Regions from separate parts of the Clostridioides sp. LIBA-7602 genome, predicted to be linked through region 2. Evidence: riboswitches for the same ligand, from Rfam matches in the RefSeq annotation. Region 2 holds a riboswitch; the other holds the start of a gene.
What was found. Region 2 has a riboswitch for cyclic di-GMP ahead of ACTG45_RS18900 (type II secretion system protein). Riboswitches for the same ligand answer to the same signal wherever they lie in the genome.
Positions count from the first base shown of each region.

Region 1: it holds a riboswitch for cyclic di-GMP, as region 2 does, so the genes downstream of both, ACTG45_RS15505 (M60 family metallopeptidase) here and ACTG45_RS18900 (type II secretion system protein) in region 2, are expected to answer to the same signal.

Region 1 is NZ_CP196991.1:3,293,122-3,296,732, forward strand. Features, by position in the region: gene ACTG45_RS15505 (M60 family metallopeptidase) at 1-1,667, opposite strand, end outside; cyclic di-GMP riboswitch class I at 1,789-1,874, opposite strand; gene ACTG45_RS15510 (cell wall-binding protein Cwp9) at 2,093-3,496, opposite strand.
Region 2 is NZ_CP196991.1:4,072,563-4,076,173, reverse strand. Features, by position in the region: gene ACTG45_RS18905 (ribose-phosphate diphosphokinase) at 9-959, shown strand; cyclic di-GMP riboswitch class II at 1,801-1,886, shown strand; gene ACTG45_RS18900 (type II secretion system protein) at 2,047-2,538, shown strand; gene ACTG45_RS18895 (GspE/PulE family protein) at 2,693-3,611, shown strand, end outside.

The DNA of each region.
Region 1 (3,611 bases), 780 kb from region 2:
ACTTCTATAGTATTTTTGCTAGTTTGTAATTTTTTAGTTGATAATACTTTACCTTTACTATCAATCGTATCTAATATAAGTTCATATGCAGATACATTTACTTCATTGTTCCAATAAAAAGATACCTTTTCATTTCCAACAGCAGTACTAGTTGCTATTTTATTAATTTTTGGTATATTCATTTCTGGCTTTGGTATTTCTTTATAAACATTATTTAAAAACTCAACTTTAGATATTTCTGCAAGATTTCTATCATTAGCAGTTGTAGCTGTTATTTTTATAGTTATCTTTTTTACTGCTACTTGTTTGCCAAGATTTATCACTATATCGCTATTTTGAACATCTGCATATGTTTCTAAAGCTGACCTACTATATGTAGATGTCGTAGAGTTATCATCTTTACTAATATTATTATCTTCTTTTGGTGTATTTTTGTCTAAATCAGATTTATCAGTTGATGAGCTTTCTTTATCATTACTCTCTTTATCATTGTTTTCTTGTTCATTTGTATTAGAATCTGATTCTTCTTTATCATTGTTTTCTTCTTGAGTATTATCTGAGTTATTATCAGATTGCTCTGTATTTTCTTCTTTATTATTTACTTCTTCTTGTTGTTCTTCTTTTAAAGTTTTCACATACTCTTTGTTTTCATAAGGAATCTGTTGAACATTACCATCTTTATCCGTAACCTCAACTATTCCTTTTGCTGGAGCACTCCCTTCAGGAGCTTTAATATTTATGACTTCCATATCAAGTGCTTCTGATAAAGCTATATCCATTACTGCTGGTTTTTCTTCTGATATTTTATCATCTTTATTTGCTGGAGATATTGTAACTCCATTGTTTTCTCCACTAAACAAATCTTCTACAGTACCTTGAATATTTGTATCACTATTTTCTTCTAATGTTACCTTACTTGTATCTACTATAGGATTGGTAGGTACTATACTTTCTAGACTATTTGCATTTTCATTTTGTCCTAGATTTTTATGTACATAGTCTAGGTCAGCAATATCTACCTTTCCATCTCTATTTAAATCATATTCTTTTTTATTTGAATCTATATTTTCTAAAACTTCATTATAATCATTTTTATCTACTTTTCCGTCTCCATTTACATCACCTATTAAGAATAGTTCATAGTTTAAAGGTTTATTTTTACTATCTACACTTGCTCTATTACTTAATAAAACCCTTTGAGAATAACTTGATATATCAATATCGTTAACTTCTTTATTCTTAAATCCACTTCCAGAGACTTCTACCTTGTATTTTCCAACAGGTAAATTGCTGAACATAATATTGTAATATGATATATTTTCATCTTTTTCTTTTATTTCACTTCTATTTGCAGATAATTTTTTGATAGTATAGTCTATAGAATCTGTTCCTATATTTATACTTCCTGAATTTTTACCTCCAAGTTTTATTATCCCACTATTATTACTACCATCTTTTAATTGTAGCTGTATATCAGTTATACTTTCTGATTCATTATTTTTGATTGGAAGTGAAAAATTTAAATCCACTTCTAGATTCCCCTTTAGCTTTTCTGTAACTGATTTTTCAACTGCCCTTAGTTTTCCCTCTAATATAGGCTCTGCAAAAACATTCAATGGTGCACTACACATGGACACTGCTAGTACACAAGATATTGCCTTTTTCATGAAATAACAATCCTCCCTCAATAAATCTTTAATTTTCCATGAATTTAAATGCTATAGTTTCAGACAATAAAAAAAGACACTCAAAGAGAATCTTTATTATAAATAAAAAGAACTTGCTCTTTTTAGCAACTGGCTGATATGGCTTTATAAGCTTTAATCCCTATAGTTTTGCGTCATTAGATTTCCCTAATTTTGCCATTTAATTTTCAATGCTTTTATACCCATTTTATACTATATTTAAACTTTTTAATACAATTTTTTTATGTTAAAATACAAAAAAAGAATATTTATATTATTATGTTAATATAAATATTCTTTATCATTATAAATACATTACTTATACGTTATTTTCTAATTATTATCTTATTATATATTTCCAGCGCTTATATATATTATTATTAAAATATCTAAATCTTGATAAATACTTATTCTTTATATCTTCCATAAAACTCATGTGTTGCATATATAGTCTTATCACCTGTCATAGTTAATCCAAATCCCATTATCTCATATCCCTTATGTAACATATTTGTACCTTCCTCAGGATTTGTCTTCCACTCATTAAAAATAAAGTTTCCTATATCATCTGCATCCCTATTTGTATATACAGGCTTATCTGGGATTTTATACTTAATTATATTTTCCCCTTGAACAGAAATGTATCCAGGTTTAATCTCACTCCAATCTAGATACTTCAAAAAAGTAGAATACGAATTTTTACCATTTATAGTATGAGATAAGGTCTTTTTATTTGCCATTAAATTAGACCAGTCATTTGCTAGACCTTCTAATCTACTTGCTACAGATAACTCTCTTACTCCATTCTCTTTTCTGTATTGTTTTGTAAGAGCATATATTTTTCCCTTTATTCTATCCTTAAATACTTTATCATTTGGATTATAGTACAATCCTTGTTGATTTGGTGAAGCTTGATTTATACATTGCTTGATGACATTTTGATTTATTCCTCCTAGTACAGTCAATTTATCTGCACCACTTAAAATACTCTTGTTGCTACCATTTTCAACTAAAACTACAGGAGCATTTTTTGCTATTGTAGAAGCTGCCAATGCATCAGTTAGTTGCATACCTTTACTTAAATAAAATTCTTTACTGTTTTTATAGAATTCTTGTATAACTCTCTTATTGGTATCAAATCTATCTTTCCCACCCAATCTAACAGAATTTGTACTCTTAACCAGTTCATCACTTATTATCTCACTAGAACCAAGTGCATAACTTTTTAATCCTGTTGTATCAAATCCTACACTGTTTCCATCTGTAAGTATTATAGGTACTCCATCTCTTGCTGCTACTGGTGATGCACTTATTGCATCTGCTTCTCCTGTAAATCCATTAGCTATAATTACTTTATCTATTGGTTTGATTTCTTTGATTTTTTCAGCTATTTTTATGCTTGTATCAAATCTATTCTCACCAAATATTCTTTGTACAACCTTCTTTTTAGATAGTAACTGATTTTCAACATTTTTACTTATTGTCGATTCTGAACCTATTATATATATAGTATTTGCTTTGTTTAATCTTTCCATAGTAGTATTTGGGATTTGATTTTGTTTTGTCATTAAAATAGGCGCGTTTAATGCTCCTGCTAAACCACTTGCACTCAAGCCATCTGACAAGCTATTATCCGAATTGATTAGTATTGCTGTATTGTAGTTTTGTTTGTCTGCTATTTTTGCTGCTGTCTCATATCTGTCAGTTCCTTTTATTTGTTCAACTGATGTGAGCGCATTTACTCTAGGAGTATTTACCATTACTAAAAATAGTGTAAGTCCTATAGCAAATATCTTTCTACTATTCTTCATATTTTTTTACCCCCAATATTAGTTTTTATAATTTTGTTATATTGATTTTACTTAAACTTAATAAAAAGTTACAATTTTGTTACCATATTTTATATATGATACCATAGTTATCCAT
Region 2 (3,611 bases):
TTACATAAATGAATACTAGCGGAAGCGAGATTAAAATTATTGCAGGTAATTCATCGAAAGAGTTAGCACAGAAAATAGCTGACTATATAGGTGTATCAGTGCTAGACTGTGAAGTAGGTACATTCAGTGATGGTGAAATATGTGTAAACATGAACGAGACAGTAAGAGGTTGTGATGTGTTTGTAGTACAATCTACTAATAGCCCAGTAAATGATAACTTAATGGAGTTATTAATCTTAATTGATGCATTAAAGAGAGCATCAGCAGGAAGAATAACAGCTGTTATTCCTTACTATGGATATGCAAGACAAGACAGAAAAGCTAAGGCAAGAGATCCAATCACTGCTAAATTAGTTGCAAACTTAATAACTGCTGCTGGAGCAGACAGAGTATTAACAATGGATTTACATGCAGCTCAAATACAAGGATACTTTGATATACCACTAGACCACTTATTAGGTGGAACAATATTAGCAGATTATTTCAATGAAAAGAAAATAGAAGATTTAGTAGTAGTATCTCCTGACTTAGGAAGTGTTACTAGATCAAGAAAATTTGCTAATTCTTTAAATGGAGAAGTGCCAATAGCTATAATAGATAAGAGAAGACCAAAAGCTAACGTATGTGAAGTTATGAACTTAATAGGTGATGTTAAAGGTAAAAATGTTATACTATTAGATGATATGATAGATACAGCTGGAACAATAGTTAATGCGGCAAATGCACTTAAAGAGTTTGGTGCAAAAGATGTTTATGCTTGTTGTACTCACGGTGTATTATCAGGACCAGCTATTGAGAGAATTTCTAATTCAGAGATAAGTGAGTTAATAGTTCTTGATACTATACAACTTCCTGAAGAAAAAAGAATAGATAAGATAAAGATAAAAACTGTAGCTCCTTTATTTGGAGATGCTATAAGAATGATATTCTCTAACGAATCAGTAAGTAAATTATTCTAATTTATTAGATTTATAAGAGTTGTTTAAAAGGATGTAAAACTTTTGAACAGCTCTTTTTTGATATTTTAATTTATATAGCTGTTTTTTATTTATTATAAGAGTGTATGTGATTTTAGAAAAATATTATGGTTTAAAATTTATGTATAGATACGTAAAAGAAATCTGGAAAAGTACATAAAAATATGAATATTATGAATATAAAAAATATTTGGAAAAAGTATTGAAAAATTTCAGATTATGTAGTATTATGTAAATATAAACAAAGAAAGAGGTGTTTCCAATGGGAAGGTCAGAAGATGAACCCCTAATACTTAAATGATTCAGTCACAATCTAGAAGGAATATAAAAGTCTATTGAAAGTTTATTTATAAGAATTGAAAATAGTATCTATTCTATATCTTTGATGTTTGTGAGAGGGTTCTGGATTATATAAAGTTACTGTAAAGAAAGTAATTTTGCACAATGAGCATATCTGTAAATGAAGAGTTTCATTTATATAGTGATTGTGGCTGAATCATAATTAAAAGAGATAGAATGTTTATAATAGATGATTTTAATAAAATACTATATTGTAATAGCTTCTAGCTTTCAAATAAATATTAGCAAAGGATGGAAATGACAATGATAAAACTAAATGATAATTTATAAATATCTCCTTACGATATATGATAATTGTAGGGAGATGTTTCTTTTTTTGTATAGTATAATTATTTGTATGAACTGTGTTTCAATATGTAAATTATTGGTATATATAAATAATATAAACTTAGTTGATAAAATTTGGTAACTATTATATAATATAAGTGGATATGTATATATAATTATGCATTACCCTGAATTTAATAAAAATAGAAACGTTGATATATGTTCTGTGATTTGGGCACCTTAGAACATATGGAGTTAGTGGTGCAACCGGCTATGGAATTGTATTTATTTATGGATACTTTTATTTTCATAGCATTTTTTGTTTTAAAATGGTTATATGCTAGAAATAAATCTGGTTAGTACGTGTAAATAATTTTACTTAGATTTTTAACCAGATATATTATAAGTAAGTATTAATTAAAAAATTTGAGGGGGAATAAAAATGAAGTTAAGAAAGAATAAAAAAGGTTTCACTTTAGTGGAATTATTGGTAGTAATTGCAATTATAGGTATATTAGCAGTAGTAGCAGTTCCAGCTTTATTTAGTAATATAAATAAGGCTAAGGTAGCAAGTGTTGAGTCTGATTATAGTTCAGTTAAGAGTGCAGCATTGTCTTATTATGCAGATAAGAATGAGTTACCTAAAGATATTACTGATGATTTAAAAACATATCTAGAATCTGATATAAAAGATTCTGATATTGGTGGAACTTATGATTTAGTTAAAGTTAGTAATAATAAAAAATTAGCATTATTGATAGATGGCGCAACAATAACAAAAGAACAAGCGAGCAAACTAGTATCTGATATAGGGGAAGATAAGGTTTATACAGATGAAAATCTTTCTAGTAAGTTAACTAGTGCTTTAGATAAAGGTGATATATACATCATTCTTATAGATAATTTAGAGGATAATGGTAGTAGTGGTAATTAATAGTAAATAATATATTTATTATTTGATTATATTTAAGTTTAATTATAAATTTAATGAAAAAGACAGGAAGAAAATCTTCCTGTCTTTTATACTATTTTCTTTTATATCCAATCACAAATGATGATATAATTGAGATAGTAAAGGAGTGAAATCTGTGGCTAAAAAAGTTAGAATAGGAGACAAACTGGTTGAAAAAGGATACATAACAGAAGACCAGCTTAAATGGGCATTATCAGAACAAAAAAACAGTGGAAAAAGACTAGGAGAATTTCTAGTACAAGAAGGTCTTATAGATAGTAACTTATTAATAAGTGTATTAAAAGAACTTTTGGATATAGAAAGTGTATTTTTAGAAGGAACAGAAATAGACACATTAGCTACAAAGATGGTTCCAGAAAATATATGCAAAAGATATGCTGTATTTCCATTCAAAATAGATGGAAACAAGATATGTCTAGCCATGTCAGACCCACAAGATAGAGAAGCAGTTCAAGATGTAAGGCGTATGTCAGGAAAAGATGTAGAGATATTTATATCGAGTGCAGAAGATATAAACAAAGCAATAGGTCATGCTTATGCACATTCAGAAATAAATAAAGCTATGACTGAGTACAACAAGAATAGAACTGGTGGAGTAAGAGAAACAGTAATACTTGAAGAAGATGTAAATGCAGCTCCAATAGTAAGATTAGTAAACAACATACTAGAAAATGCTGTAAGAATGGAAGCAAGTGATATACATATAGAACAAAGCGAAAATTACATGCGTGTTAGATTTAGGATAGATGGCATGCTAAGGGAATATATGAGAATGAACTCAGCGCCATACAAAGCAGTAGTAAGTCGTATCAAAATAATGTCAGATATAAATATATCTGAAAAGAGAATCCCACAAGATGGCAGAATCTATTTAAAAGTGGATAACAAACCTATAGATTTTAGGGTTTCTACAATGCCAACTAATAGGGATGAAAAGATAGCCATGAGGGTTCTTGATAAGAGTAATTTTATGGTTAGTAAAGAAGTACTAGGAATAGATGAACATGGCTCTAAGATATATGACGAGTTGATAA